DNA from 4 places in the Streptomyces sp. NPDC091289 genome. Region 4 is predicted to be linked to each of the others. Evidence: riboswitches for the same ligand, from Rfam matches in the RefSeq annotation. Region 4 holds a riboswitch; each other region holds the start of a gene.
What was found. Region 4 has a riboswitch for cyclic di-AMP ahead of ACIQPT_RS00660 (transglycosylase SLT domain-containing protein). Riboswitches for the same ligand answer to the same signal wherever they lie in the genome.
Positions count from the first base shown of each region.

Region 1: linked by a shared signal. The riboswitch ahead of ACIQPT_RS31905 (M23 family metallopeptidase) and the one ahead of ACIQPT_RS00660 (transglycosylase SLT domain-containing protein) in region 4 are both predicted to bind cyclic di-AMP.
Region 2: linked by a shared signal. The riboswitch ahead of ACIQPT_RS12910 (transglycosylase family protein) and the one ahead of ACIQPT_RS00660 (transglycosylase SLT domain-containing protein) in region 4 are both predicted to bind cyclic di-AMP.
Region 3: linked by a shared signal. The riboswitch ahead of ACIQPT_RS13500 (M23 family metallopeptidase) and the one ahead of ACIQPT_RS00660 (transglycosylase SLT domain-containing protein) in region 4 are both predicted to bind cyclic di-AMP.

Region 1 is NZ_JBIVUT010000029.1:31,452-39,208, forward strand. Features, by position in the region: gene ACIQPT_RS31885 (CobW family GTP-binding protein) at 1-223, shown strand, start outside; gene ACIQPT_RS31890 (DNA topoisomerase (ATP-hydrolyzing) subunit A) at 288-2,741, opposite strand; gene ACIQPT_RS31895 (M16 family metallopeptidase) at 3,010-4,383, shown strand; gene ACIQPT_RS31900 (M16 family metallopeptidase) at 4,410-5,780, shown strand; cyclic di-AMP (ydaO/yuaA leader) riboswitch at 6,004-6,170, shown strand; gene ACIQPT_RS31905 (M23 family metallopeptidase) at 6,184-6,999, shown strand; gene ACIQPT_RS31910 (GntR family transcriptional regulator) at 7,178-7,757, shown strand, end outside.
Region 2 is NZ_JBIVUT010000008.1:171,445-179,201, forward strand. Features, by position in the region: partial or broken gene ACIQPT_RS12900 (cytochrome P450) at 18-209, shown strand; gene ACIQPT_RS12905 (transglycosylase family protein) at 386-1,453, shown strand; cyclic di-AMP (ydaO/yuaA leader) riboswitch at 1,745-1,926, shown strand; gene ACIQPT_RS12910 (transglycosylase family protein) at 1,932-2,648, shown strand; gene eno (phosphopyruvate hydratase) at 2,998-4,278, shown strand; gene ACIQPT_RS12920 (septum formation initiator family protein) at 4,408-4,890, shown strand; gene ACIQPT_RS12925 (DUF501 domain-containing protein) at 4,970-5,512, shown strand; gene ACIQPT_RS12930 (exopolyphosphatase) at 5,509-6,450, shown strand; gene ACIQPT_RS12935 (NAD(P)/FAD-dependent oxidoreductase) at 6,871-7,757, shown strand, end outside.
Region 3 is NZ_JBIVUT010000009.1:15,515-23,271, reverse strand. Features, by position in the region: gene ACIQPT_RS13520 (hypothetical protein) at 68-244, opposite strand; tRNA gene ACIQPT_RS13515 (tRNA-Met) at 426-499, shown strand; gene ACIQPT_RS13510 (MerR family transcriptional regulator) at 615-1,361, shown strand; gene ACIQPT_RS13505 (PP2C family protein-serine/threonine phosphatase) at 1,503-2,723, shown strand; cyclic di-AMP (ydaO/yuaA leader) riboswitch at 2,962-3,114, shown strand; gene ACIQPT_RS13500 (M23 family metallopeptidase) at 3,126-4,157, shown strand; gene ACIQPT_RS13495 (aldo/keto reductase) at 4,345-5,289, shown strand; gene ACIQPT_RS13490 (PrsW family intramembrane metalloprotease) at 5,270-6,727, opposite strand; gene trmB (tRNA (guanosine(46)-N7)-methyltransferase TrmB) at 6,814-7,719, opposite strand; gene lhgO (L-2-hydroxyglutarate oxidase) at 7,712-7,757, opposite strand, start outside.
Region 4 is NZ_JBIVUT010000001.1:177,634-185,390, forward strand. Features, by position in the region: gene ACIQPT_RS00650 (carboxymuconolactone decarboxylase family protein) at 1-422, shown strand, start outside; gene ACIQPT_RS00655 (GMC oxidoreductase) at 496-2,139, opposite strand; gene ACIQPT_RS00660 (transglycosylase SLT domain-containing protein) at 2,298-3,134, opposite strand; cyclic di-AMP (ydaO/yuaA leader) riboswitch at 3,140-3,327, opposite strand; gene ACIQPT_RS00665 (FAD-dependent oxidoreductase) at 3,779-5,170, shown strand; gene ACIQPT_RS00670 (SpoIIE family protein phosphatase) at 5,195-7,757, opposite strand, start outside.

The DNA of each region.
Region 1 (7,757 bases), on a different contig from region 4:
GTGGGCGCGCGGCGAACAGCGGCTCACTCAGCTCGTCATGATCGGCGCGGGCATCGACGCCGAAGCGCTGCTGGCCGGACTCACCGCCTGCCGCGCGGACGGGCCCGACCCCGACGGGTCCGCCGATGCCGCTGCTGTCGAACGCGCCATGTGGGGCGTGCTCCGCTACGTACAGCAGGAGGCGGACCCCGTGGACGTACCGGAAGCGGCCGCGGAGGCGTAACGCCGCGGGGAGCGGTCCGGAGGCGTGATGCCCCGGGCCGCTCCCCACCGTACGAAGAGGACGCCTACAGCGGCGGTCCCGCGATCACGGCCACCGGCTCCAGCAGCGGCGTGCCCGAACCGTCCCGCCTCGGGTCCGGCTCCGGCAGCTTCGCCGGGGTGCCGTTCTTCTGCGCGGCCCGTGCCGGGGTGGGGCCCGCCCAGGCGAACACCAGGACGTCCTCGCCCTTCAGGAACCGCTGGCAGCGCACCCCACCGGTCGCCCGGCCCTTGCGCGGATACTGGTCGAACGGGGTGAGCTTGGACGTCAGCACCGAGTCGTCCAGCGTGCCGTGCGAGCCGGCCACCGTGAACACGATCGCCTCGGCCGCCGGGTCCACCGCCGTGAACGACAGCACCTCGGCCCCGGCCGTCAGCTTGACGCCCGCCATGCCTCCGGCGGGCCGCCCCTGCGGGCGTACCGAAGCCGCCGGATAGCGGAGCAACTGGGCGTCGGAGGTGATGAACACCAGGTCCTCCTCGCCCGTCCGCAGCTCGGTCGCGCCCACGATGCGGTCACCGTCCTTGAGGCCGATGACCTCCAACTCGTCCTTGTTGGGCGGGTAGTCCGGCACGACGCGTTTCACCACGCCCTGGAGCGTGCCGATCGCGAGACCCGGCGAGGCCTCGTCGAGCGTCGTGAGGCAGATCAGCTCCTCGTCCGCCTCCAGGCTGAGGAACTCGGAGATCTGCGCCCCGCCCGAGAGATTCGGCTCCGCGTGCGTGTCCGGCAACTGCGGCAGGTCGATCACCGAGAGCCGCAGCAGCCGGCCCGTGGAGGTCACCGCCCCGACATCGCCCCGGGCTGTCGCCGCCACCGCCGACACGATCACGTCGTGCTTGGTCCGCCGGGCGTCCTCGGAGATCTCCACCGGCTCCGCGTTCGCCGTACGGGCCAGCAGGCCCGTCGAGGAGAGCAGCACCCGGCACGGGTCGTCCGCCACCTCCAGCGGCACGGACGCGATCTGCGAACCGGCCGACTCCAGCAGCACCGTGCGCCGGTCCGTGCCGAACTTCTTCGCCACGGCGGCCAGCTCCGAGGAGACCAGCTTGCGCAGCTCCGCGTCCGATTCCAGGATCGCGGTCAGCGCGTCGATCTCGCCGGTGAGCCGGTCCCGCTCGCTCTCCAGCTCGATCCGGTCGAAACGGGTGAGCCGGCGCAGCGGGGTGTCTAGGATGTACTGCGTCTGGATTTCGCTCAGCGAGAAGTGCGCCATCAGGCGCTCCTTCGCCTGCGCGGAGTTGTCGCTGTCCCGGATGATCCGGATGACCTCGTCGATGTCGAGGAGCGCGACGATCAGGCCCTCGACCAGATGCAGCCGGTCGCGGCGCTTGGTGCGGCGGAACTCGCTGCGCCGGCGCACCACCTCGAAGCGGTGGTCGAGATAGACCTCCAGCAGCTCCTTGAGGCCCAGGGTGAGCGGCTGGCCGTCGACCAGTGCCACGTTGTTGATACCGAAGGACTCCTCCATCGGCGTCAGCTTGTAGAGCTGCTCCAGCACCGCCTCCGGCACGAAGCCGTTCTTCACCTCGATGACCAGACGCAGTCCGTGCGCCCGGTCGGTGAGGTCCTTGACGTCGGCGATGCCCTGGAGCTTCTTCGCCGAGACCAGGTCCTTGATCTTGGCGATCACCTTCTCCGGGCCGACAGTGAAAGGCAGTTCGGTGACGACGAGGCCCTTGCGGCGGGCCGTCACGTTCTCCACGGAGACGGTGGCGCGGATCTTGAACGTGCCCCGGCCCGCCGCGTACGCGTCCTTGATGCCGTTGAGCCCGACGATGCGGCCGCCGGTGGGCAGGTCGGGTCCGGGCACGAAGCGCATCAGCGTCTCGACGTCGGCGCCCGGGTGCTTGATCAGGTGCCGGGCGGCGGCGATGACCTCGCCCAGATTGTGCGGGGGCATGTTGGTGGCCATGCCGACCGCGATCCCGGACACCCCGTTGACCAGGAGGTTGGGATAGGCGGCGGGGAGGACGACCGGCTCGCGCTCCTGGCCGTCGTAGTTCGACTGGAAATCGACGGTGTCCTCGTCGATCGCCTCGGTCATCAGCGAGGTGGCGTCGGCCATCCGGCATTCGGTGTACCGCATGGCGGCCGGCGGGTCGTCGTTGCCGAGGGAACCGAAGTTGCCGTGGCCGTCGACCAGGGGCAGCCGCATCGAGAACGGCTGCGCCATGCGCACCAGGGCGTCGTAGATCGAGGCGTCGCCGTGCGGGTGCAGCTTGCCCATCACCTCGCCGACGACGCGGGCGCACTTCACATAGCCGCGGTCGGGGCGCAGCCCCATCTCGTTCATCTGGGACACGATGCGCCGGTGCACCGGCTTCATGCCGTCGCGGGCGTCGGGCAAGGCCCTGGAGTAGATCACCGAGTACGCGTACTCGAGGAAGGAGCCCTGCATTTCGTCGACGACGTCGATGTCGAGGATCTTCTCCTCGAAGTCGTCCGGCGGCGGGGTCTTCGTGCTACGGCGGGCCATCGCGGCTGCGACTCCTTCACAGATTCTGTTCGGACAACCTGAGCTTGTTCGGTACAACACGAGCTAGTGACGCGGTCCATTGTGGACCGCCGCACTGACAACGCCGACCTCGACCCGTCCGAAGCGGGTCGGGGCGGCACACCCGGGCGGCGTCCGCGACACCATCGACGGAAACATCCGGGGAACGGGAACTTCGCCAGGTGCCGGTGCGCTTGCTTAGAGTGGCAGGTCTGGCAGGAAGTCCAGTATCGCGATCGAAGGGACGTACATGCCCATGGGTCACACGGCCACCGCACAGGCCGGCTCCGGCGGCTTGACAGCGACCGAGCACCGCCTGGCCAACGGCCTGCGTGTGGTGCTCTCCGAGGACCATCTGACCCCGGTCGCCGCGGTCTGCCTCTGGTACGACGTCGGCTCGCGCCACGAGGTCAAGGGACGCACCGGTCTGGCTCACCTCTTCGAGCACCTGATGTTCCAGGGCTCGGGACAGGTCAAGGGGAACGGCCACTTCGAGCTCGTCCAGGGGGCCGGCGGCTCGCTGAACGGGACGACCAGCTTCGAGCGGACCAACTACTTCGAGACCATGCCCACCCACCAGGTGGAGCTGGCTCTCTGGCTCGAAGCCGACCGGATGGGATCCCTCCTCGCCGCGCTCGACGAGGAGTCCATGGAGAACCAGCGCGACGTCGTCAAGAACGAACGCCGCCAGCGCTACGACAACGTGCCCTACGGCACCGCGTTCGAGAAGCTGACCGCCCTCTCCTACCCCGAGGGCCACCCCTACCACCACACCCCGATCGGCTCCATGGCCGACCTGGACGCGGCCACGCTGGAGGACGCCCGCGCGTTCTTCCGTACGTACTACGCGCCCAACAACGCGGTGCTCTCGGTGGTCGGCGACATCGACCCCGAGCAGACCCTCGCCTGGATCGAGAAGTACTTCGGCTCCATCCCGTCCCACGACGGCAAGCAGCCGCCGCGCGACGGGACGCTGCCCGAGACCATCGGCGAGCAGCTGCGCGAAGTGGTCCACGAGGAGGTCCCGGCGCGCGCCCTGATGGCCGCCTACCGCCTCCCGCACGACGGCACCCGCGCCTGTGACGCCGCCGACCTGGCGCTCACCGTGCTCGGCGGCGGCGAGTCCTCCCGGCTGCACAACCGCCTGGTGCGCCGCGACCGTACGGCGGTGGCGGCGGGCTTCGGGCTGCTGCGGCTCGCCGGGGCGCCCTCGCTGGGCTGGCTGGACGTGAAGACGTCCGGCGGCGTCGAGGTGGAGCAGATCGAGGCCGCCGTCGACGAGGAGCTGGCCAGGTTCGCCGCCGAGGGCCCCACCCCCGAGGAAATGGAGCGGGCCCAGGCGCAGTTGGAGCGCGAGTGGCTGGACCGGCTCGGCACGGTCGCCGGTCGCGCCGACGAACTGTGCCGCTACGCGGTCCTGTTCGGCGACCCGCAGCTCGCCCTGAGCGCCGTGGGCCGGGTCCTGGACGTCACCGCGGAGGAGGTGCGCGCGGCGGCCGAGGCGGCCCTGCGCCCCGACAACCGGGCGGTGCTGGTGTACGAGCCCATCGAGCCGGCCGACGAGGCCGACGAGGGCGAAGACGGCGCCGAGGGCAGCGACGCGCACGAGGGGGCGGCCAAGTGAGCGACGCCGCCGTGACTGGAGTAGCCATGGAGTTCCACCCGCAGCCCACCGCCGGCACGGCCCGCCCCTGGGCCTTCCCGGCGCCCGAGCGCGGCGCCCTGCCCAACGGGCTGACCGTGCTGCGCTGCCACCGCCCCGGCCAGCAGGTCGTCGCGGTGGAGATCTTCCTGGACGCGCCGCTGGAGGCCGAGCCCGAGGGCCTCGACGGCGTGGCCACGATCATGTCGCGGGCGCTCTCCGAGGGCACCGACAAGCACAGCGCCGAGGAGTTCGCCGCCGAGCTGGAGCGCTGCGGCGCCACCCTCGACGCGCACGCCGACCACCCCGGCGTCCGGGTCTCCCTGGAGGTCCCGGCCTCCCGGCTGGCCAAGGCCCTCGGTCTGGTCGCCGAGGCGCTGCGCGCCCCGGCCTTCGCCGAGAGCGAGATCGAGCGCCTCGTCGGCAACCGCCTCGACGAGATCCCGCACGAGCAGGCCAACCCGTCCCGGCGCGCCGCCAAGCAGCTCTCCAAGGAGCTGTTCCCGGCCACCGCCCGGATGTCCCGCCCGCGCCTGGGCACCGAGGAGACCGTCCGGCGGATCGATGATGCCGCCGTGCGCGCCTTCTTCGACGCCCATGTCCGCCCGTCCACCGCGACGGCCGTGATCGTCGGCGATCTGACGGGCATCGACCTGGACGCGCTGCTGGCGGAGACCCTCGGCGACTGGTCGGGCAACGCGGGACAGGCCCGCCCGGTGCCGCCCATCACCGCGAACGACACCGGCCGTGTGGTCATCGTGGACCGCCCCGGCGCGGTCCAGACCCAGCTGCTGATCGGCCGGATCGGCGCCGACCGGCACGAGCGCGTGTGGCCCGCGCAGGTGCTCGGCACGTACTGCCTGGGCGGCACCCTCACCTCTCGGCTGGACCGGGTGCTGCGCGAGGAGAAGGGCTACACCTACGGGGTGCGCGCCTTCGCCCAGGTGCTGCGCTCGTCCGGCCCCGACTCGGGCGGCGCGGCGATGCTCGCGATCAGCGGCTCGGTGGACACGGAGTCCACCGGACCGGCGCTGGACGACCTCTGGAAGGTCCTGCGGACGCTGGCCGCCGAGGGGCTGACCGACGCCGAGCGCGAGACGGCCGTGCAGAACCTGGTGGGCGTCGCCCCGCTGAAGTTCGAGACCGCCGCCTCCGTCGCGAGCACGCTGGCCGACCAGGTCGAGCAGCACCTCCCCGACGACTACCAGGCCCACCTCTACGCCCGGCTCGCCGAGACGGGCACCGTGGAGGCGACCGCCGCCGTGGTCAGCGCCTTCCCGGTCGACCGCCTCGTCACGGTCCTCGTGGGGGACGCCGCGCAGATCGAGGAGCCCGTGCGGGCGCTCGGCATCGGTGAGGTGTCCGTCGTCACCGGCTGACGGCACCCGTGGCACACCGCCGCGAAGAGGACCCCGACGGACGGAAGTTCGTCGGGGTCCTCCCTTTTTGCCCGATTGGCGAGCTTTGCGCCCTTTGTTGGAGAGGTTGCCTGTCTGCCCTGTGGGATGCGCGACAAATCCCTCTGTCCGTTTGGTGATGGGAAGTCGCCCCGCCTAGCGTCGGCCCGGCTGTCCGTCACCCGTATGCCGCATCCGCGGCGCCGGGCAGTCATCGCCGAGTCCCCGTCAGGCGCGAGCCTGGGGAGCCGGGGACCCACGCAGTCCCTGGGGTGAATCGGAGGCCCGTGCCGTGAACCGGCGCGGGGATCCGTAGGAGACCTTCCTGCTCCGAACCCGTCAGCTAACCCGGTAGGCGAGAAGGAAGGAAAGGATCAGCCCCTCCATGGCGTTCACCCGTGCCACCGGGAAGCACCGTGCCCCGAGCCGCCTTACGCGCCGGAGCGCCCGGGCCGCCGGCATCGCGACCCTGGCCACCACCGGAGTCGTCGGCTCGCTGGCCTCCCCGGCCATCGCCGCGGACACCGAGGCCGCCAAGGTCGCCGACACCGGCCTCACCCGGGTCGTCGCCCTCGACGCCACCCTCGCCGAGCAGATCGACGCGCAGGCGCAGGCCCAGAAGCAGCAGGCCGACGCGATCGCCGAGGCGAAGGCCAAGGCCGCCGCCGAAGCCAAGGCCAAGGCCGCCAGGGCCAAGGCGAAGGCGGAGGCCGAGCGCAAGGCCGAGGCCCGCGCCAAGGAGGTCCGCGAGGAGAAGGCCCGGGCCGCCCGCGCCGCCGAGCGCGCCCGCCTCAACGCCTTCCACCTCCCGGTCGCCGGCTCCCACGTCACCACCGGCTACAAGACCGGCGGTTCGCTCTGGTCCTCCGGCAGCCACTCCGGCGTGGACTTCATGGCCCCCTCCGGCAGCTCCGTCGTCGCGGTCGGCGCCGGCACGGTCGTCGAGGCCGGCTGGGGCGGCGCGTACGGCAACAACATCGTGATCCGGATGACGGACGGCACGTACACCCAGTACGGCCACCTCTCCTCGATCGGCGTCTCCGTCGGCCAGAGCGTCTCCTCCGGCCAGCAGATCGGCCTCTCCGGCTCCACCGGCAACTCCACCGGCCCGCACCTGCACTTCGAGGCCCGCACCACCCCCGAGTACGGCTCCGACATGGACCCCGTCGGCTATCTGCGCTCCCACGGTCTGAACGTCTGACCCGCCCCTGCGCGATCCCGCCCGAAGGCCCCGGCACCCGCCGGGGCCTTCGGCAATTCCGGCCCGAAGATATCCATGGATTCCGGCCTGCCATCGGAAATTCCGGCGGATTGCAATAGAGTCACGGAACAGACGTCGGGCGGCCGCGTTTCGCGGGGATCAAGGCGGAGGTCAGGACATGCGCATTCCCGCGCATTCGGTATGCACGGCAATCCGTGACGACATCGTCTCCGGTGTGTACGAGCGCGGCAGCCGCCTCACCGAGGAGTTGCTGGCCCGCCGCTACGGGGTCTCCCGCGTCCCGGTCCGCGAGGCCCTGCGCACGCTGGAGTCCGAGGGCTTCGTGGTCACCCGCAGACACGCCGGCGCGTGTGTCGCCGAGCCCACCCTGCAGGAGGCGGCCGACCTCCTGGAGGTGCGGACGCTCCTGGAGCCCCTGGGCGCGGCCCGCGCCGCCCAGCGCCGCACGGAAGCCCATCTGAAGGTGCTCCGGGGCCTGGTCAGGCTGGGCCAGGAGCGGGCTCGCCGGGGCGAGGGAGAGGATCTGCGCTCGCTGGGCGGCTGGTTCCACGAGACCCTCGCCCAGGCCTCCGGCAGCCCCGCCCTCATCGCGCTGCTCACCCAGCTCCGGCACAAGATCGCCTGGATGTACGCGGTCGAGCAGCCGGCCCGCCCGGTCGACGCCTGGGCCGAGCGCGGCGCGATCGTGGACGCCGTGGCGCGCGGTGACGCGGAGCGGGCGAGGGCGCTGACCGCCC
Region 2 (7,757 bases), on a different contig from region 4:
ACGCCACGGAGCCGCTGCCGCTGGCCAGGCTGGAGGGGCAGACCGCGTTGGCCACGCTGTTGAGACGCCTCCCTGACCTGCGACTTGCGGGAGAAGCTGCCGATTTGCGCTGGCGTGGCGGGCTCATCATGCGCGGACTGCGCACACTTCCCGTCGAGTTCACGCCGGGCCGCCGTTCCGAAAAAAGTGACACGCTGTCAACTCTGTGACTTTCACGTGATCTGCGCTGCATCGACTTGTGACACACGTTCGAGTCCCGCTAGGTTCACGGTTCGACGCGTCGGTCGCTCGTTGCTCACGCGTCACTTGTGCGCCGGTGCAGGCACGGATTTCTGCTGCGCGGCGTTCAGGTCACTCGCTTGTCAGTCGCACGGAAGGCATACCCATGGGCTCCGCGAACGGCAGACACCGCCGCCCTCGCCAGGCACCCGCCATCGTCGTCGCCGCAGGTGTGACGGGATCGGCCATCGCCATCCCGCTGCTCGGTGCGAGCGGCGTGCACGCGGCCGAGGCCACCACCTGGGACCGGGTCGCGGAGTGTGAGAGCGGCGGCATGTGGAGCGCCGACCTCGGCAACGGCTACTACGGCGGGCTCCAGTTCTCGCAGGAGACCTGGTCGGCGTACGGCGGCACGGCGTTCGCGCCCCGCGCCGACCTCGCCAGCCGGTCGCAGCAGATCTCCGTCGCCGAGAAGGTCCTGGGCGACCAGGGGCCGAAGGCGTGGCCCAGCTGTGCGGTCATCTCCGGTCTCGCGGTGGACGGCAGCCTGCCCGGCGTCGACCCGGGCACCTCGCCGTCACCCGACCCGTCCGCCGATCCGTCGGCGGACCCCTCGGCCGACCCGACCGGTGAAGCGGATGAATCCGGTAAGGGTGAGAAGGCCGAGAAGAACGACAAGGGTGACGAGAGCGGCAAGCCCGACAAGGGCGATAAGAACGACAAGGCTGACAAGGCCGACAAGGGAGGCAGTGGCGGTACGGGGAAGGGGAGCGACGCTCCCGACTCCTCGGTGACGCCCTCCGCCCCGCCGGCCTCCGACGCCCCCGACGCCACGAACCCCTCCGGCACCCCCGACGCCTCGAAGGGCGAGGACGGCAAGGGAGGCAAGCACCGGGGCGCCCCCGCACCCGAGGAGGCCGACGCGGGCCAGGGCGGCGGCCCCCGTGAGTCCGGCCGGCACGCCTCGCGCGGCGACGGCGATGCGCGCGACGGTGGCTCGGCGACCGTCGGCGCGTACACGGTGCAGCCCGGCGACAACCTCTGGGCCATCGCTGACGCGCAGGAACTTCCCGGTGGCTGGACCGGCCTGTACGAGACGAACAAGGACCTCCTGGGCTCCGACCCGGATCTGATCCTGCCCGGCCAGAGCCTGGATCTGGGGCTGGGTCAGGGCGCGGACGGGTCCGCGTCGGAGAGCGCCGGGAAGTCCGCCGGGGCGCCCGCCGCCAACTGATTCAAATCGGGCGAAAACGCTCCGAAAAATCAGGCAGTTCAGAGGCCTATGTCCACTTTTGCGGAAGTGAGACATGGGTCTCTTTGCTTCAACTGGCGGGTCTCGTCCGGCTGGTCCGCGCGCATCGCTCCCGACCTGCGGAAATAGTCCATCGGTCGCGGTGAGTTCGGGGCGATTGCCCTCTATGTCCATCTTTGAATGTCGGGGTTGCCTGTGTTTACGGTCGTAGCCGCTCGCACCGCGGGCCCCGTCGACCGTCACGCCGAATCCTGCCGTCGGTCGAAGGGAACAGACGCGTAAGCGCCGTAGGCAGGAGCGGGGGACCCAGGTAGGCCGCCGGGTCCGGACGCCTCGTCGAACCGACGGGACGTACGGGAACGGCTTGGGGTGAAGTCGCGTGCAGCACCGTGCGACCGGGCAACTCATCAGCCCGAACCCGACAGCTCACCTCGTAGGCGTCGGTGAGGAGATTCGTTCCATGCTGCTGAACAGCAAGGGCAAGCACCGCCGCCCGTCCAAGGCCACCCGTCTCGCCACCCTCGCGGGTGTCACCGGTGCCGCCGTCGCCGTCCCGCTGATGGGTGCGACCAGCGCGTCCGCCGCCTCCGTCGAGACCTGGGACGCCGTCGCCCAGTGCGAGTCCGGCGGCAACTGGTCCATCAACACCGGCAACGGCTACTACGGCGGGCTGCAGTTCTCGCAGTCCAGCTGGGCCGCCGCCGGCGGTACGCAGTACGCCTCGCGCGCCGACCTGGCCTCCAAGGACCAGCAGATCGCCACCGCCGAGAAGCTCCTCGACCTCCAGGGTCCGGGCGCCTGGGCCTGCGCCGGCGCCGGTGGCCTCACCAACGACGGTGTGGACCCGGGCGTGAACACCGGCTCCGGCCAGTCCGAGAGCAAGCCCGAGCAGGCGCAGCCCGAGCGTCAGGCCGAGCAGCCCACCACGCGCTCCGAGCAGCGCCCCGCTCCGCAGGCCGAGAAGAAGGCCGAGAGCAAGAAGACCGTCACCACCCCGACCGGCGAGAAGGTCCAGAAGGGTGACGGCGAGTACAAGGTCAAGACCGGCGACACCCTGAGCAAGATCGCCGAGAAGGAGGGTGTCAAGGGCGGCTGGAGCAAGCTCTTCCAGCTCAACGACGACATCGTCAAGGACGCGGACCTGATCTTCCCGGGTCAGCAGCTCCACCTGAAGTAAGACGCCGTCTCTCCTCCCCGGAGGGAGGGTGTCCGGCGGCACCCTCCCTCGCACGGCTTCCCGGCCCGGCGCGCTCTTCCCCCCAGCGCGCCGGGCCGGGTTCTTCGTGGGCGGGGCCCGGGCGAGCCGGGACCCCGGTGAGCGCGGTTTGCGTTCACCTCTTGTCGGCAGTTTTTGTTACCGACCAGTAGATTTCTAGAGTTTTGTCCCGGGATGCAGGCCCTTGGGTCCTTTTTCGTCCCAGGAGGCGGGCGCTCGGCTGGCCGACGCGGCCGGGCCGGATAGGCTCGTGCCGCAAGGCCACAGTGACCCTGCACAACCAGTGTCAGATCCCAGAAGGAGATGCCTCGTGCCGTCCATCGACGTCGTCGTAGCCAGGGAAATCCTCGACTCCCGGGGCAACCCCACGGTCGAGGTCGAGGTTGGCCTCGACGACGGCAGCACGGGCCGTGCTGCTGTTCCGTCCGGCGCCTCCACCGGTGCGTTCGAGGCTGTTGAGCTTCGCGACGGTGACCCCAACCGTTACCAGGGCAAGGGCGTCGAGAAGGCCGTCCTCGCCGTCATCGAGCAGATCGGCCCGGAGCTCGTCGGGTACGACGCCACCGAGCAGCGCCTCATCGACCAGGCGATGTTCGACCTGGACGCCACCGAGAACAAGGCCTCGCTCGGCGCGAACGCCATCCTCGGCGTCTCGCTGGCCGTCGCGCACGCCGCCTCCGAGGCGTCCGACCTGCCGCTCTTCCGCTACCTCGGCGGCCCGAACGCGCACCTGCTGCCCGTTCCGATGATGAACATCCTGAACGGCGGCTCGCACGCCGACTCCAACGTGGACATCCAGGAGTTCATGATCGCCCCGATCGGCGCGGAGTCCTTCTCCGAGGCCCTGCGCTGGGGCGCGGAGATCTACCACACGCTGAAGAAGGTCCTCAAGACCAAGGGCCTGTCCACCGGACTCGGCGACGAGGGCGGCTTCGCCCCGAACCTGGACTCCAACCGCGCCGCCCTGGACCTCATCGTCGAGGCCATCAAGGAGGCCGGCTACGTCCCGGGCCGTGACGTGGCGCTCGCGCTCGACGTCGCCGCGTCCGAGTTCTACAAGGACGGCGTCTACGAGTTCGAGGGCAAGTCCCGCTCGGCCGCCGAGATGACCGAGTACTACGAGGAGCTCGTCTCCGCGTACCCGCTGGTCTCCATCGAGGACCCGCTGTACGAGGACGACTGGGCCGGCTGGAAGGTCATCACCGACCGCATCGGGGCCAAGGTCCAGATCGTCGGCGACGACCTCTTCGTCACCAACCCCGAGCGCCTCGCCCGCGGCATCGAGGAGGGCTCCGCCAACGCCCTGCTCGTGAAGGTCAACCAGATCGGTTCGCTGACCGAGACCCTGGACGCCGTCGAGCTGGCCCAGCGCAACGGCTTCAAGTGCATGATGTCGCACCGCTCCGGCGAGACCGAGGACGTCACCATCGCCGACCTCGCCGTCGCCGTGAACTGCGGCCAGATCAAGACCGGCGCCCCGGCCCGCTCGGACCGCGTCGCCAAGTACAACCAGCTGCTGCGCATCGAGGAGATCCTCGACGACGCCGCGGTGTACGCGGGCCGCTCCGCCTTCCCGCGCTTCAAGGGCTGACCCGTAGTCGCGAGTCGGTAGCCTCCGCCCGTCCCCGCACCCGGTCCCGTACCGTGTGCGGGGACGGACGTGCGTCAGAGCTTGTCGTCAAACTGCCGCCTGCCGGGCGGCGTCTGGGAGGCGGGAGACATGGCCGGGAAGGACCGCGACCGGTTCTCCACCGCGACCAGGCTGCGACTGCTCGGCGAGCAGACCGCGGCCCGCGTGTACCGATCCCAGAACCGCCGCCAGGCCCGCCGCTCCCGGCTCACCGGCCGGGCCGCGTTCCTGGCGCTGGTGGTCTGCTCCCTGGTGGTGGCGCTCGCCTACCCGATGCGGCAGTACGTCTCCCAGCGCGACGAGATCGCCGAGCAGGAGCGGCTCTCGCAGCAGGCGGAGCGGCGCACCGAGGAGCTGCGGGACGAGAAGGCGCGGCTCCAGGACGACGCGTACATCATGCGTCTGGCCCGCCAGCACCTCCATTACGTCCTCCCCGGGGAGACCGCCTACACCGTGGCCGACCCCGATGCGGCGCAGGACCGCCGCGGCGAGCCGGGCGCGAGCGGCCGGCCGTGGCACTCGAACCTCTGGGACGGCGTGGACAGCGCCGACCGTGACGACGACCGCGACTGACCGACCGAACCCGTACGTTCCCGCGTACGTTGCTGTGTACGTCCACCTCTACGAGCTTCCGAGCAGAACCAAGGCAGGCATGGAAACGCCCCCTCCGCAGACCGAGTCCACCAAGCCCACCGACGCGGACATCGCCGCGTTCGAGCAGCAGCTCGGCCGTCCGCCGCGCGGCCTGCGCGCCATCGCGCACCGCTGCCCGTGCGGCAACCCGGACGTGGTGGAGACCCAGCCCCGTCTGGAGGACGGCACGCCGTTCCCGACGACGTACTACCTGACCTGCCCCCGGGCGGCCTCGGCGATCGGCACGCTGGAGGCCAACGGGGTCATGAAGGAGATGACGGCCCGTCTGGAGACCGACCCGGAGCTGGCCGACGCCTACCGGGCCGCGCACGAGGACTACCTCACCCGCCGCGACGCCATCGAGGTCCTGGAGGGCTTCCCGAGCGCGGGCGGCATGCCGGACCGGGTGAAGTGCCTGCACGTCCTGGTCGGCCACTCGCTGGCCGCCGGGCCCGGGGTGAACCCGCTGGGCGACGAGGCCATCGCGATGCTGCCGGAGTGGTGGGCCAATGGCCCCTGCGTCACGCCGTGCGCCGTGGACGCGGAAGGGCAGGACGCGTGACCCGGGTCGCCGCCGTCGACTGCGGCACGAACTCCATCCGGCTCCTCGTCGCCGATGTGGACCCGGCGACCGGTTCCTTCACCGAGCTGGACCGGCGGATGACGATCGTCCGCCTCGGCCAGGGCGTGGACCGGACCGGCCGGCTGGCCCCCGAGGCGCTGGAGCGGACGTTCGCGGCCTGCCGGGAGTACGCGGCGGCGATCGAGGAGCTGGGCGCCGAGCGGATCCGTTTCGTCGCCACCTCCGCCTCCCGCGACGCCGAGAACAGCGCGGAGTTCGTGGCCGGGGTCCGGGACATCCTCGGCGTCGAGCCCGAGGTGATCACCGGTGACCAGGAGGCGCAGCTCTCCTTCGACGGGGCCACCCAGGAGCTGGCGGGCAGCGACCACCTGGCGAAGCCGTATCTGGTCGTCGACATCGGCGGCGGCTCCACCGAGTTCGTCCTCGGCTCGGACCGGGTCGAGGCGGCCCGGTCCGTGGACATCGGCTGCGTGCGGATGACCGAGCGTCACCTCGTCGTGGACGGGGTCGTCATGGACCCGCCCAGCCACGAGCGGGCCGCCGCGATCCGCGCGGACGTCGACGCCGCCCTCGACCTCGCCGAGAAGACCGTGCCGCTCACCGGGGCCGGCACGCTGGTCGGCCTCGCGGGCACCGTCACCACGGTCGCCGGGATCGCGCTGGAGCTGCCGGAGTACGACTCCGCGGCCATCCACCACTCCCGGATCTCCCGGGGCAGGGTCCGCGCGATCACCGAGCACCTGCTCGGCTCCACCCACGAGGAGCGCGCCGCGATCCCCGTGATGCACCCCGGCCGGGTCGACGTGATCGGCGCCGGGGCGCTCGTCCTGCTCGCCGTGATGGAGCGGACGGGAGCCCACGAGGTCGTCGTCAGCGAGCACGACATCCTGGACGGCATCGCCTGGAGCGCCGCGTAGCCCGCTCAATCGCACCGTCACCTGCACCGTTGAGCCCCCGTCCGGCCCCTCCGGGCCGCTCGGGGGACCCCTTCGGGGACACGCCGCGAGAAACTTCGTGAACTTCTTCACAAGGATTGGGGCCCTGTTGGCCGTGGTTGGGGCCGATCGGGCCCGAACCGGTTGCCCAGGGTGCCGTACGGAGGTGCTGCGCGGGTGTTCCGGGCGCGTTGCGTCCGCATGAAGAGGAGGGGTGGTTCGCCCCGTCCGAAGGGCCAAGGGCCAGCTCACAAGCGGTGCGCAACGTTTCCCGCGATGGCGTGGTTCCCTTTCGTGCCCATGACCTGGGTCACGTGGGCGGCGAAGTGTAGCAGAGGGTGGGTCAATCCTTGTGAAGGGGCTCACGAGCACCCCCCTGGGGCGGGGTGGATACTCGATGGCATGAGCACCACGGAGCGTCCCAGGATCCTCGTTGTAGGCGGTGGGTACGTAGGCCTGTACGCAGCTCGTCGCATTCTGAAGAAGATGCGATACGGAGAGGCGACCGTCACGGTCGTCGACCCGCGGTCGTACATGACGTACCAGCCCTTCCTCCCCGAAGCTGCTGCCGGCAGCATCTCGCCTCGGCATGTCGTCGTCCCGCTGCGACGCGTGCTGCCCAAGGCAGAGGTTCTCACCGGTCGTGTCACCACCATCGATCAGGACCGCAAGGTCGCCACGGTCGCGCCGCTCGTCGGCGAGGCCTACGAGCTGCCCTTCGACTACCTGGTCATCGCGATGGGCGCGGTCTCCCGCACCTTCCCGATCCCCGGCCTCGCCGAGCAGGGCATCGGCATGAAGGGCATCGAGGAGTCCATCGGACTGCGCAACCACGTCCTGGAGCAGCTGGACAAGGCTGACTCCACGACCGACGAGGACGTCCGCCGCAAGGCGCTGACGTTCGTCTTCGTGGGCGGCGGCTTCGCCGGCGCGGAGACCATCGGCGAGGTCGAGGACATGGCCCGCGACGCGGCGAAGTACTACACCAACGTGAAGCGCGAGGACATGCGCTTCATCCTCGTCGACGCCGCCGACAAGATCCTTCCCGAGGTCGGCCCGAAGCTGGGCGCCTACGGCAAGGAGCACCTGGAGAGCCGCGGCGTGGAGATCTACCTCTCCACCTCGATGGACTCCTGCGTCGACGGTCACGTCGTGCTGAAGAACGGCCTGGAGGTCGACTCCAGCACCATCGTGTGGACCGCCGGTGTGAAGCCGAACCCGGCGCTGGCCCGGTTCGGCCTGCCGCTCGGCCCCCGCGGCCACGTGGACACCTCCGAGAAGCTCCAGGT
Region 3 (7,757 bases), on a different contig from region 4:
ATCCTCCGACCTGTCAGAAGGGCCTCGACCGGCTTCCGCCGGTCGAGGCCCTCCGTCGTTCCCGGCCCTACTTCTTACGGTGGATCGCCACCGGGATCAGGACCACCAGGGCGCGCACACCGACGAGCAGGACGCCCGGCAGCCAGTACTCGCTGATGCCCTTGCCCGAGATCAGCCCCCAGGCGGCGGTCACCACGCAGACCAGCGCGGCGAACCCGGCGAGTTTCTTGATCGCTTCATTCATCGGTTCGGTTCTCCCCCGTTTCTTTTCCGCTGGGTGGAGGTGTCCCTGCCTCCCCGTATCCGGGAGCCCCCGCTGCCCGGGTGGGGTTGCCTCGGCGGCGGTGACTGCGACCGGCGTCACGTGGCTCCTGGGAAAAGTGGTCGGAGCGGCCGCTCCGATGCCGTAGAGTTGTGTTTACCGACGCGGGGTGGAGCAGCTCGGTAGCTCGCTGGGCTCATAACCCAGAGGTCGCAGGTTCAAATCCTGTCCCCGCTACTGAAGGCCCGGGCCCGGCACGCACAGCGTGCCGGGCCCGAGTCGTTTCCGGATACCGGAGGGCCGGCCGGACACGCTTGACCTTGACGCAGCGTAAAGATCTAGCGTTTCCGGCATGGAGTGGTCCATTCAGGAAATCGCCAGAAAAGCCGGCACGACGAGCCGCACGCTCCGGCACTACGGGGACCTCGGTCTCCTCACGCCGAGCCGGATCGGGAGCAACGGCTACCGCTACTACGACCAGGACGCCCTCGTCCGGCTGCAGCGCATCCTGCTGCTGCGGGAGCTCGGTCTTTCGCTGCCCGCCATCAAGGACGTCCTCGCGGGGCAGCGGGACACGGCGGTGGCGCTGCGGGCGCATCTGCGGCTGCTCGAACAGGAGCAGGCGCGCATCGGGCGGCAGATCGCCTCGGTGCGGACCACTCTCCACAAGACCCAGGAGGGGACGGAACTCATGGCCGAGGAAATGTTCGACGGGTTCGACCACACCGCCCACGAGCAGGAGGTGACCGAGCGCTGGGGCCGGGACGCGTACGAGGAGGGCGACCGCTGGTGGCGTTCGCTCGGGGACCGGGAGAAGCGGGCGTTCCAGGACGAGCACGAGGCCATCGCGCGCGACTGGGGGCGGGCCAGGGAGGCCGGGCTCGCCGCCGACGGGGCCGAGGCGCAGGAACTCGCGCGGCGGCACTGCGCCTGGCTGTCGTCGGCCAAGGAGCCCAGCCGTTCGTACGTGATCGGGCTCGGTCAGATGTATGTCGCCGATCCCCGCTTCGGAAAGAACTACGATCGCTACGGGGACGGCACCGCCGCCTTCGTACGGGACGCACTGACGGTCTACGCGGAACACCGGCTCTCCGACTGACCACGGAAAGGCCGGGACTCCGTCCGCTTCCCCCTATTCGGCCGATGCGGAGTCGCCGCTCGGCGCGGCTCCGGGAAGCCTGGACGGGGCGCGGTACCGTCCGCAGCCGTGGGTGGACCGGGCAGGAGTGCACAGGTGGGGATGGCCGAGAGACGGCGTAGCGGCACGGCGGGGAGCATCGACGCCGTGGGCCGTGCGGTGTTCGGGTCCCCGGAGGGCAATGTGACGCCCGACAGCCGGGGGTCACGCCGGTTCGTCCGGATACTGCCCGCCCTGCTGATCGTCGGCGGGCTGGTGTTCGACTCGCTGGCGCCGCCCAACTTCACCGCCGTCCCCCTGTTCGTCGCGGCCCCGCTGATCGCCGCACCGTTCTTCTCGCTGTCCCGGACCGTCCGCACCGGCATCGCCGCGATCCTCTCCGTCATCGCGATGCGGCTCTCCGACGGGACGTCCACCCAGGTGGTCCCCGTCATCGAGATGATCACCGTGCTCACCGCCGCGGTGCTCGCCCTCCTCATCAACGGGGTCGTGCGGCGCAGCAACGAGCAGCTGGCCTCGGCCCGGGTCATCGCGGAGACCGCCATGCGGGCCGTGCTGCCGACGCCGGCCGAGCGGATCGGCGGGCTCCAGGTCGCCGCGCGGTACGAGGCGGCGCAGGCGGACGAGTTCGTGGGCGGCGACCTGTTCGCCGTCGCGGACACCCCGTACGGCGTACGCCTGGTCGTCGGCGACGTACGCGGCAAGGGGCTGGACGCCGTCGAGGCGGTGGCGGTGATCATCGGGGCGTTCCGGGAGGCCGCCGAGCAGGAGCTCTCGCTGGAGGGCGTGGCGCAGCGGCTGGAGCGGGCGCTGGCACGGGAGGGGACCCGACGGTACGGGCTGGACGCCATGGAGGGGTTCATCACCGCCGTGCTGGCCGAGATCCCGCCCGGTTCGGCCTCGCTGCGCCTCGTCAACCGCGGTCACCCCGAGCCGATCCTGCTGCACGCGGACGGCGCCCTGGAGGTGCTGGCGCCCTCGGTGCCCGCGATGCCGCTGGGGATGGACCTGGGGGTGTGGCCGGACCGGGCCGACGCGTGGGAGATGCCCGCAGGCGCGACGCTCCTCGCCTTCACGGACGGCCTGTCGGAGGCCCGGGACGCGAACGGGGTCTTCTACGATCCGGCGGCCCGGCTGCGCGGCCGGATCTTCCCGGGTCCCGAGGAGCTGCTGTCGGCGCTGACCGACGACGTACGGCTGCACACCGGGGGGCGGTCCACGGACGACATGGCGCTGCTCGCGGTCGGCCGGCCGGCGGAGGGGCAGCCCGTGCGCCGGACGACGGTGAAGATCGTGGGCCGGGGCGACGACGCGGCACACTGATGCGGGCGATGACACGGTGCGTAACCGAAGGGCACCGCTCCGCATAACATTTGACACAACGTCAGAAAAAGAGGTGCGACTGAGCCGCGGTCAAGTCGCCCGATTCCACCCGCTTGTGACCCGTACATCCCGGTCGTGTTCGTTAATGATCAACAGGAACAGCTTGGAATCGGGCCCGTGCGTCTATTAACGTTCGATAACGCAGCGCGGTCGTCACAGCCGTCGTCAGAGACGGCGCCGCGCGCGAGCGCCGAATTCCGCAAGGAAACCGGGGAACCACCTACATGGGGTGAATCGGACGCCTGCGTCTCGTGAGAGACGGAGGGGCCCGTAGGAGACCTTCCTGCTCCGAACCCGTCAGCTAACCCGGTAGGCGAGAAGGAAGGAAAGGAGTGCGCCCACGTGGCGTCCAACAAGCCTGCCCCTGAGGCCCCGTCACCCTTCAGTGCCGACACCTTCGGTGACGCGGAGCGGTCCTGGGAGGAGTGGAATCCCACCGAGGAGTCCATCCGTCCCGTGCGCGGCAGGCACCGCGTAGCCAAGCAGCGTGGTCTGGCCCGTAGCTCCACCGTCCTCGGGGTCGGCGTCATAGCGGCTGTCGGTGCGGGCGGCATGGCCACCGCGCAGGACAAGGCGCCGGTCTCCATCTCTCTTCCCGATTCCATCGCGGACAACCTCCCCGACGCCAAGTCCCTTCCCGGCGTCGGGTCCTTCATGTCGGACGACGCGGAGCCCGCCCCGGTCGCCGCGGCCGCACCGCTCACCAACGTCGGCCTCACCGGCGCCGAGGCCGAGCAGGGCACCGACGCGGGCGAGGCCCTGCGCGCCCGGATCCTCCAGCAGGCCGAGCAGCAGCAGGCCAGCGCCGACGCCGAGGCCAAGGCCGCGGCGGAGAAGGCCGCGGCCGAGAAGGCGGCGGAGGAGGCCAAGAAGCAGCAGGACCGGGCCGAGGCCGAGGCCGCCGCGAAGAAGAAGGCGGCGGAGGAGGCAGCCGCGAAGAAGAAGGAAGCGGAGCGTCTCGCCAAGCTCGCCGCCAGCTTCTCCCTGCCCACCTCCTCGTACACGCTCACCTCGACCTACGGTCAGTCCGGCGCGATGTGGTCCTCCGGCCAGCACACCGGTCTCGACTTCGCCGGGTCGACCGGTGCGCCGCTCAAGGCCGTGCACAGCGGCACCATCACGTCGGCCGGCTGGTCCGGCTCGTACGGCTACCGCACGGTCCTCCAGCTGGAGGACGGCACGGAGATCTGGTACGCGCACCAGTCCTCGATCGACGTCTCCGTCGGCCAGAAGGTCACCACCGGTCAGACCATCGGCCGCATGGGCGCCACCGGCAATGTCACCGGCACCCACCTCCACCTGGAGGTCCGCACCGCGGGCGGTTCGGCGATGGACCCGATGGCCTGGCTGAACAGCAAGGGCCTGAACGTCTGAGCCCTCGGCCCTCCACCGGCCCTCCTCGGGCCCCGGGCCCCGGCCGACGTCCTTCGTCGCCGGCCCCCTGAAACCCCGGCAGCCCTGACGCACACCCCCCGACGTCAGGGCTGCCGGTCTGTCCGGGGGCGGTGCGGCCCGCGCGGCGGCGGAATACCGCCCCCGCCCCGGCCCGTTGAACCCTCACATGACTTCCGCACGCACGCTCGGCACCTCCGATCTCCAGGTCTTCCCCCTCGCCCTCGGCGGCAACGTCTTCGGCTGGACGGCGGACGAGAAGCAGTCCTTCGCCGTCCTGGACGCGTACGTCGCGGCCGGCGGCAACTTCATCGACACCGCCGACGCGTACTCCGCCTGGGTCGAGGGCAACCGGGGCGGTGAGTCGGAGACCGTCATCGGCAGGTGGCTCGCCTCCCGCGGCAACCGGTCCGACATCGTCGTCGCCACCAAGGCCGGCGCCCACCCCGACCACAAGGGCCTCTCCGCCGGCACCGTCAAGGGCGCGGCCGAGGCCTCGCTGCGCCGGCTCGGCACCGACCACATCGACCTCTACTACACGCACTTCGACGACGAGACCGTCCCGGTCGAGGAGATCATCACCGCCCTCGACCAGCTGGTGAAGGACGGCAAGGTGCGGCACATCGCCGCCTCCAACATCAGCCCGGAGCGCCTCGCGGCCTCCCTCGACTTCTCCGAGCGCGAGGGCCTCGCCCGGTACGTCGCGCTCCAGCCGCACTACAACCTGGTCTCCCGCGACACCTACGAGGGCGCGCTCCAGGACACCGCGGCCCACGCCGGTCTCGCCGCCGTCCCGTACTACGCACTGGCCTCCGGCTTCCTCACCGGCAAGTACCGCCTCGGTTCGACCGTGGAGAGCCCCCGCGCCGCGAAGGCGGGCAGTCACCTGGAGTCGGAGCGGGGCCGCCTGGTGCTGGCCGCCCTCGACCACATCGCCGGGGCACGGAACGCCGAGATCGCGACGGTCGCCCTCGCCTGGCTCGCCGCACAGCCGACCGTCGCCGCCCCGATCGCCTCCGCGCGTACGGTCGAGCAGCTCCCCGCCCTCGTCGCGGTCGCCGATCTGCGGCTGACGGACCGGGAACTCGCCCTGCTCACCGCGGCGTCGGCCTGACGGAGCCGGGGTCGCCGTACTCGTACCCGTACCCGTAGTGCTGCGTGTGCGGCTGCCCGTACGCCGGGCCGTACCCGTGTCCGTGGCCGTATCCGTTTCCGTACGGCATCGGTGGGGTGGGGGAGCGGTGGGCGCCCGGGCGGCACGTGAGGCGGGCCGCGTGGGTGAGGGCCGGGGCCGCGATGTCCCGGCGCTGCCAGAGGTGGTGCAGCAACTCCCGTTCCCGTGCGCCGAAGTCCGGGCCCACCGCGCCGTGGCGGGCCCGGCGGCGCAGCCCCGCCAGGGAGGTCGCGAACGACTCGTACTCCGCGACCGCGCGGGCCGCCGCCCGGCCCCGGGTCCGGTCCGGCTGCCAGTGGCGGGCCAGGTCGCGGGCCATGCCCCGGGCCCGCATCGAGGAGAGCGCCGACGGCTCGGCGGGGGTGAGCCAGCCGGCCGCCGCATACGCGGGCAGCTCGGCCGCCAGGGTGCGCAGCTCCCGCTGGCGCGACCAGATCGCCAGCCAGGTCACCAGGCCGAACGCCGGGACCATGACGATCCCGTACACCGCGTAGAAGCCGTACGGGCCGAAGGCCGACGAGCCGTTCCACAGGGCGTGCAGGCCCATCGCCAGCAGGAGGCCCAGCGCCGGCAGGGCGATCCGGCGGACCCGGTGGCGGCGGGCGCTGACGGCCGCGAAGCCGAAGCCGAGGCCGGTGAGGACCGTGAACAGGGGGTGCGCGAACGGCGACATCACGATCCGCACGAAGAACGTCCCGGCCGTCACCGAGGCGAACCCGGAGCTGCCCAGCAGCTGGTCCTCGCCGAAGGCGTTGCCCAGATAGAGGATGTTCTCGGTGAACGCGAAGCCCGTCGCGGTGAACCCGGCGACGACGATCCCGTCCACCACCCCGCTGAACTCCCGCCTGCGGAACAGGAAGATCAGCAGCACGGCCGCGGCCTTCGCGCTCTCCTCCACGATCGGCGCGATCACCGTCGCCCCGAGGGTGTCGGCGCTCGCCGGGTCGGCCGTCGCGGTGGCTATCCAGCGCGTCGCGAACGAGTTGGCGATGATCGCGACGAGCGCGGCGGCGCACGCGCCCCAGGCGAAGGAGAACAGCAGATTCCGCCAGGGGCCCGGCTCGACCCGGTCGAGCCAGCGGAAGGCGGCCATCAGGAGCGGCACCGGGAGCACCGCCAGGCCGAGGCCGACGAGGAACCCCTCCGGGCCGGTCTGTTCACGGACGAGGGCCAGGATCACCAGCCCGCACAGCACGAGCGCCACGATCACGGTCCCGGCGCGGAACACCTTGCTCCGCCACACCATGCCGACGCGGCGCGGCCGGTAACGTCCTTGGCCACGCTCCGGCGCGGCGCCCAGGACCTCGTCGAGCCGCTGCTCGTGGAGGACCGGGACGGCGGGCCGCGCCTGCTGATACCGCACGGAGGGGTCGGACACCTCTTGACCCTAACGAGGAGCACCGACACCCGGCGACGGCGCATCCGGCCAGGACATGGCCGTACGCCGTCATGCCCCGTCGTGGGTCAGACGCGGGCGAACAGCAGGTCGTGGACGACGTGGCCCTTGTCCAGGCCCTGCCCCTCGAAGCGGGTGAGCGGCCGGAACGCGGGACGCGGGGCGTAGCCGCCGTCGGCCGCCGTGTTCTCGAAGCGGGGGTGCGCGGTGAGCACCTCCAGCATCTGCTCGGCGTACGGCTCCCAGTCGGTAGCGCAGTGGACGATCGCGCCGGGCTTCAGCACCGGGGCCACCAGGTCCAGGAACTCCGGCTGGATCAGGCGCCGCTTGTGGTGCCGGGCCTTGGGCCACGGGTCGGGGAAATAGACCCGCAGACCGTCCAGCGACTCGGGGGGCAGCATCTCGCGCAGCAGGATGACCGCGTCACCGTTGGCCACCCGTACGTTGGTCGAGCCCGCCTTGTCCGCGAGGCCCAGCAGATTGCCCTGGCCGGGGGTGTGGACGTCGACCGCGAGGATGCCGGTGCCCGGGTCGTCGGCCGCCATCTGCGCGGTGGCCTCGCCCATGCCGAAGCCGATCTCCAGGACGACGGGCAGGCCGTCGAACATCTCGGCCGGGTCCAGGACGCGCTTGCCGTCGATGTCCAGGCCCCACTTCGGCCACAGCCGCTCCAGGGCGTCCTGCTGGCCGGTCGTGACCCGGCTGCGGCGCGGCTGGAAGCTGCGGATCCGGCGCTCGTGGTGCGAGCCGGCGGGGTCGGCGGCGGGGCCGCCGGGGAAGCGGGGCTCCTGGCGCAGCCGGCGCGCCCGCTCGAAGGAGGCGGCGCGCAGGGCCGCGGCTTCCTCGGCGGCCGTGGCGTCGGCCGTGACATCGGCCGCCGTGGAGCCGGTCGGCGTGCGGCCGTCGGCCATCGCGTCGGCCGTGGCGTCGTCGGGGGCTGCGGCGGAGGTGGGGTTCAAGGGCTGCTCAGACACAATGACCGGATTCTACGGCGGGCGGCCTCCACCCCGTC
Region 4 (7,757 bases):
CCGGCATCGGCATGGCCGCCGCCACGTTCTCGATGTCCGTGTACGAGCACACCACGCTGGGGCTGCGGGAGTTCGAGGCGGCCAGGCTGCGGGTGGCGCAGATCAACGGGTGCCTGTTCTGCCTGGACTGGCGGACCGAGCGGGACGGGGCGAAGGTCGAGGAGGAGTTCGCCGGGGCGGTGACCCAGTGGCGTACGACCGACGCGTTCGACGAGCGGACCCGGCTCGCGGCGGAGTACGCCGAGCGGTACACGCTCGACCATCACGGTCTGGACGACGCCTTCTGGAAGCGGATGACCGCGCACTACAGCCAGGCGGAGATCGTGGAACTGACGATGAGCATCGGCTCGTGGCTGGCGTTCGGGCGGCTCAACCATGTGCTGGGGATCGACGCGGTGTGCGTTCTGCCCGGTCACGGGTGAGGGGCGGGCCCCCACGGACGGAGTCCGGGGCCGCCGGGTTGGCACTCCCGGCCCCGGGCTCTTTCGTTGTCGCCTACAGATCGGTCGCGATGATCCGTTCGATGTTGCGCTCGGCGAGCGCGGTGATGGTGACGAACGGGTTCACGCTGGTGTTGCCGGGGATCAGCGCGCCGTCGATGACGTACAGGCCGGGGTAGCCGTGCAGCCGGCCGTAGTTGTCGGTGGCCTTGTCCAGGACCGCACCGCCCAGCGGGTGGTAGGTGAGGTGGTCGCCCCAGATCTTGTACACACCGAAGAGGTCCGTGCGGTAGATCGTCCCCTCCTTCTGGTTGATCTTGTCGAAGATGGTCTTCGCGGCGTCGATCGACGGCTGCTTCCACGCCGTCTGCCAGTTCAGCTCCGCCTTCCCCGCCGCCGCGTTCCAGGTGAACTGCGCCCGGTTGGGGTTCTTGGTGATCGAGAGGTAGAAGGAGGCCCAGGTCTCGATGCCGGTGGGCAGCGGAGCGACTTCGGCGAACGCTCCGCCGGCGTCCCAGTTGTCGATGCCGCCGGTGGGGATGGACGACTGGACCTTCCCCGTCGGGTCCCAGAGGTGGTTGGCGCGGCCGCACATGACGTTGCCGTTGTCGCCCCAGCCCTTGCCGATCTCGTCGTTGAGGAGGGGCAGGGCGCCGGTGGCCTTGAGGCCGACGAGCAGCTTGCTGGTGCCGACGCTGCCCGCGGCGAAGAACACCTTGTCCGCCGTGACGGTCTTGGTGACGGTGGTCCGGCCGGTGGTGTCCAGCTGGTCGATGAGCACGGTGTAGCCGCCGCCGGGGGCCGGGGTGACCGTGGTGACTTTGTGGAGCGGGGAGATGGTGACCCGGCCGGTGGCGTTGATCCGGTCGAGGTAGGTCTTCTGGAGCGACTTCTTGCCGTAGTTGTTGCCGTAGAGGATCTCTCCGTCCAGGGCCGACTTGGGGACGCTCCCGGCCGCCTCCTGCTTCATGTAGTCCCAGTCGTAGACGGCGGGCACGAAGAGGAACGGGAAGCCGGAGCGCTGGGCGTGTTTTCGGCCGACCCGCGCGTACTGGTAGCAGTCGACCGTGTCGAACCAGGCGGGATCGATGGTGGTGACGCCCAGCCCGCTGTTGGCGCGCGGGTAGTAGGTGCTGTACATCTCCTCGGCGTTCACCGTCGGGAGGATCGCGCCGAAGTTCTCCCGGCGCGGGGTGACGGCCATGCCGCCGTTGACCAGGGATCCGCCGCCGACGCCGCGGCCCTGGTAGACCGTGATCCCGCCGAACTCCTCGGCGTCCAGGATGCCGGTGTAGCGGTTGACGTCCTTGTCGATGGGGAAGCCGAGGAAGTTGCTCAGCGGCTGCTTGGTCCGGGTCCGCAGCCAGAAGGAGCGGTCGTCCGGCTTGGTGGTGTTGGCGAAGATCTTGCCGTCCGCGCCCGGGGTGTCCCAGGCCATGCCCATCTCGATCATGTGGACGTCCGTGCCGGCTTCGGCGAGCCGGAGGGCGGCCACGGAGCCGCCGTATCCGGTGCCGATGACCAGGACCGGTACATGTGCGCCGGAGCCGATCGGCGCCGCTGCCGCACGCACGCTCGCCCAGGACGGTGCGGTGGTACCGGCCAGCGCCGCGACCCCCAGAAGAGAACCTGTTCCAGCGATGAATCTTCGACGCGAGACACCCTTGGCCTCGCCATCCTGCATGGTGGTGTCGTTCATGTGACCTACCTCACTCTCGACAGAGTGCAACAGGTTCTACTGTCGATCGCGTGGTAAGTCACTAGAAACTTGGGGGTAACTTCCCGGCCCCGCCCGGCATGACAGAGGGGCCCCGGACCGTTCGGTCCGGAGCCCCTCCGCCCTGGGCGCGGGGTCGATCAGTAGGCGCCGAAGACGTTGTCGATCGAGCCGTAGCGGTCCGCGGCGTAGTTGCACGCGGCCGTGATGTTGGCGACCGGGTCGTAACTGTCGGTCGAGGTGCCGGGCACGTGGTACGCCTGGAAGGTCGGGTCGATGACCTGGAGCAGACCCTTGGACGGGGTGCCCTTGACCGCGTTGGAGTCCCAGTTGTTGATCGCGGCCGGGTTGCCCGAGGACTCGCGCATGATGTTGCGGTGGATGCCCTCGTAGGTGCCGGGGATGCCCTGCTCGGCCATGACCGCCAGCGACTCCTTGATCCAGCCGTCGAGGTCGTTCGTGTACGTGACGGCCTTCGCGGCGGCCGGAGCGGCCTGCGCCACGGGGGCGGCCTTGCTGCGCTCCGAACGGTCGGCGCGGTCCGCCGACGCACCGCGCGCGACGGACGGGGAAGCCTTGCCGGACTTGGCGTCCGACGGGGCGGCGGCCTTGTTTCCGAGGGTCAGCTTGATACCCGGGTGAATAAGATCGGGATTCTCTCCGACGATCTTCCGGTTGCCTTCGTACAGCTTCTCCCAGCCGCCGCTGACGGAATGTTCGCGGGCGATCTTGGAAAGCGTTTCACCGGCCACCACGGAATGCTGGGCGGGCGCGGCCTTCGCGGCGGAATTCACCTGTGCGGACACCGCTGCGGGGGCCGCGGCCTGCTGCGGCGCCGCGGTGGGGGCGGGGGCCGCGAAGGCGCTGGTGGCGCCGATCACCGGGAGGGCGAGAACGGCTCCGCCGGTGGTCACGGCGGCGAGGCCGCGGCGCAGCGAGGTGGACTGGGGACGGCGGTGCTTACCCTGTGCGGGCATGGGGGATTTCCTCTCCGGCGCCTACGAGGTGAGCTGTCGGGTTCAGACGGGAGATGTCTGGCCGCACGGTCGTGCGACTTCACCCCAAGCCGTTCCGGTAACGGTTCGGCGACTTACCTGGGTCCCCCGCTCCTGCCGTACGTGAGTGGGTTTCGGATTCCCGGACGGCGGCAGGATTCGGCGTTCCATCCGGATTGACGGTGACCGTAGGCGAGAAACGCCGAACGGAACAAGCCCCGCATTCCTGATTCCCTTTTCCGCGCATGATCGAATGGCGGAATTCCCGGACCGTGCCGTGCCGTCATGGCGTCAACTTTCTTCGCACAGAAGGGAACCGACGGATCCGCTTCTGCGTCCGCCCCCTGGGACGTGATGCTCACCACTCGCTCGCGGCGATGGCGAAAACAGGCCTAGGCAAATGCAGCAAAGGGCTCAGCAATCCCTTTACGGATAGATTTAACAAAAGGACCAAATCAACCATATAGGCATAGCAAAACGGACCAATCAGGCACTCGGGGCGAGGCCGGTCGAGGGGCCCGCGGGGCGATCGCTTACGGTGTGGGGTGGAGACTGGTAAGCCAACCCTTACCTCCGACGTACGCTGTACCTGCCCGCGTTCGCCCGCCCCGAAGGATCACCACGCCATGACACGCCCCGTCCGCGTCGCCATTGTCGGAGCCGGCCCCGCCGGTATCTATGCTGCGGACGCGCTGCTCAAATCCGAGGTCTGCCAGGACCCGGGGGTCTCCATCGACCTCTTCGAGCGCATGCCCGCGCCCTTCGGCCTGATCCGTTACGGCGTGGCCCCCGACCACCCGCGTATCAAGGGCATCGTCAAGGCCCTGCACCAGGTGCTGGACAAGCCCCAGATCCGGCTCTTCGGCAATGTCAGCTACCCGCACGACATCGGCCTGGACGACCTGCGGTCGTTCTACGACGCGGTGATCTTCTCCACCGGCGCCGAGGCCGACCGGGCGCTCGACATCCCCGGCATCCAGCTGGACGGCTCCTACGGAGCGGCCGAGTTCGTCTCCTGGTACGACGGGCACCCCGAGGTCCCGCGCACCTGGCCGCTCACCGCGGAGAAGGTCGCCGTGCTCGGCGTCGGCAACGTGGCCCTGGACGTGGCCCGTGTCCTGGCCAAGACGGCGGACGAGCTGCTGCCCACCGAGATCCCGGACAACGTGTACCAGGGCCTCAAGGAGAACAAGGCGCTGGAGGTGCATGTGTTCGGGCGGCGTGGCCCCGCGCAGGCCAAGTTCAGCCCGATGGAGCTGCGGGAGCTGGACCACTCCCCCAACATCGAGGTCATCGTCAACCCCGAGGACATCGAGTACGACGAGGGCTCGATCGCGACCCGCCGGGAGAACAAGCAGGCCAACATGGTCGCGCAGACCCTGGAGAACTGGGCGATCCGGGACGTCGGCGACCGCCCGCACAAGCTGTTCCTGCACTTCTTCGAGTCCCCGGTCGAGATTCTCGGCGAGGACGGCAAGGTGGTGGCGCTGCGCACCGAGCGCACCGAGCTGGACGGCACCGGCAACGTCCGGGGCACCGGCCAGTTCACCGACTGGGACATGCAGAGCGTCTACCGCGCCGTCGGCTACTACTCGGAGGAGCTGCCCAAGCTTCCCTTCGACGTGGCCTCCGGCACCGTCCCGCACGAGGCGGGCCGCGTCATCGCCGGTGACGAGCACATGGCCTCGGTCTACGTCACGGGCTGGATCAAGCGCGGCCCGATCGGCCTGATCGGCCACACCAAGGGCGACGCCAACGAGACGGTCGCCTGCGTCCTGGAGGACCGCGCCGCCGGCCGGCTGCCCGAGCCGGCCACGCCCGCTCCGGAGGCCGTCGAGGCCTTCCTGGAGGGCCGCGGCGTCCGCTACACGACCTGGGAGGGCTGGCACAAGCTGGACGCCCACGAGCAGGCGCTGGGCACCGCCCAGGGCCGTGAGCGGATCAAGGTCGTGGAGCGCGAGGGCATGCTGGAGGCCTCCGGCGCCTTCGTGCCGGCCGAGCGCCCCGCCGACGCCTGATCGACAGGATCGACGGCACTCCTTCTAGGGGGCCGGATCCGGGGCCGCCGCCGGGCGCCCCGGGTCCGGCCCCCTGAACGTGCGCCACAGGTCGGGGCCGGACGCCCGGGACGCCGGGGGCCGCCGGACCTCCGGGGTCCCGGTCACCCACCGGGCGGCCAGCAGGATCGCGATGTCGTCGGGGCGGTCGATGGCCGCCCGGGCCTCCCCGATGACCTGGTCGGCCGTGTCGGCCAGGGGCACCGCGCCGATGCGTTCGACGGTGGCGCGCAGCCGCTCGATCCCCTCGTCGATGTCCGTGCCGGGGCGCTCGATCAGCCCGTCCGTGAACAGGGCGAGCATCGCCCCGGGTTCGAGCCGCATCTCCGTGACCGGGTAGGTCGCGTGCCCGTCGATCCCGAGCACGATGCCGCCGGGCAGGTCCAGCACCTCCGTCCGGCCGTCGGGCCGGCGCAGCACGGGCTGCGGATGCCCCGCCCGTACGGCACGGGCCATACCCGTCACCGGGTCGAGCGCGATGTAGCAGCAGCTGGCGAACTGTCCCGGGTCGAGGTCGATGAGCAGCCGGTTCGTCCCGCTCATCACCTCCCGCGGATCATGGTTGCTCAGCGCGAACGCCCGTACCGCACTGCGCAGTTGCCCCATCGTCGCGGCGGCGGAGACACCGTGGCCCTGTACGTCGCCGATGATCAGGGCGAGTTCGTCGCCGGTCTCGATGACGTCGTACCAGTCGCCGCCCACGTCCATGCCCTGGGTGCCGGAGAGGTAACGCCCCAGGGTGTCCACGCCGTCCACCTCCGGCAGCCGGTGCGGCAGCAGGGCGTCCTGGAGTCCGCGGGCCAGGGCCGACTCGCTGTCGTAGCGCTGGGCGCGCTGCAGGGCCTGGGCGATGAGGCCGGCCAGCGCCGTCAGGACCGTACGCTCCTCCGGGCTGAAACCGCGCGGCCGGTCGAAGCCGAGGATGCAGGAGCCGACGGGCCGCCCCGAGGCGATCAGCGGGAGGAACGCCCGCGCCCCGACGTCCGCGTCGATCGGGATGCCCGGATAGGCCTCGGCGAGGCGCTGCATGGACTCGAAGAAGATCGGACGGCCGGTGGTCAGGGTCTCCACCCCGGGGATGCTGACGTCGAGCCCGACCCCGTCGAAGCGGTCGAGGAAGCCCTTCGGGAACCCGGTCTCCCAGGCCAGCTGGAGATGACGGTCGTTCAGCAGATAGATGGCTAGCTGACGGCCGCCGAACGCGGGCAGCAGCTCCTCCGTGACCACCGCGGAGACCTGACGGGCCGTGACCGCCTCGGTCAGGGCGATGGCGAGGGCCACCGGCCGGTACAGCGCGGAGGAACGGTCGGCCGTCGAGCCGATGCCCAGCCCCGGTGCGGTGACGGAGCCGGGAGCGTAGGCCGGCTGGTCGGTCGCCTGGAGGACGACGCTCACCCCGTCGTGGCCCGGATACAGGGACACCGACAGCCAGCGCGAGGGCGGGCGCCGGGCGAGGAAGTGGACGGGTTCGTCGGCGATCAGGGCCGCCCGGTAGTGGTCCTCGTACGCCTCGTGCCCGAACCACGGCAGGGCCTGCCACACCACATGGCCGATCAGCTCCAGCCGGGAGTGACCGAGCAGTTCCTCGGCGAGGCCGTTGGCGTACGTGATCCGCCCGAGCCGGTCCAGGGAGAGAATGCCCCGGGGCAGCCGGTCGGCGGCCTCCGGCACGACGGGCCCCGCGCCGAGGTCGACCAGGAAACCGCTCAGATGGCTGGCGGACGCGTCGCCGTCCGGGTGGGTCCAGCGGCCGGACAGCTCCAGCAGATGAGACCGGCCGTCGGGGCCGCGCAGCCGCATGCGGCGGACCACCGGCTCGGCCGATTCCACCGTCTGCCGGGCCAGTGCCCACAGCCCGTACACGTCCTCCGGGACCAGCCGTTCGGCGAGCGCGTCCACGGTGCCCGGGAAGGCGGCGGGCGCGAAGCCGAGGATCGCGCAGAGTTCGTCGTCGGCGGCGACCTGCCCGGAGTGCAGGTCCCAGTCGAAGCGGCCGACCCGCACCGGGGGCGCGGTGGCGGCGGGCAGCTGCACGGGGACCGGCTCGGTCTCCCATACGCAGTCGACGCCCCGCCGCTCCAGATCGGTGAGCGCTCCGCCGAGCCGTTGCCCGAGGCGGTGCAGCCGGTCGCCGTCGGCGGGGGCGATGGGCTGCCCCGGGGTGGAGGCCCGCAGGACCGCCAGCACGCCCATGCTTCCCCGGGGTCCGGTGATCGGCACCCACAGCGAACCGAACGGGAACGGCAGCCCGGCCATCAGCTGCGGGAACCGGCGCATCGACTCCTCCGCGTCGGAGAGCAGCACGGGCCGCCCCGAGCGGTAGGCCTCGGACACCGGGAAGGGCCGGTTCACATGCATCCGCCACCAGGGCCGGAACAGCGGGCCCGGCAGTCCGGCGAGCACCGCGAGCCGCAGAAGTCCGGGCGTCCGGCTGCGCAGGTAGACGCCGCCCGCGTAGCCGTCGGTCGACTCGACGGCGCTGACGAGGCCCTGTGCGAGGACGAGGGACAGCTCGTCGGGTGCTCGGTCACCGTCGTATCCCCCGGCC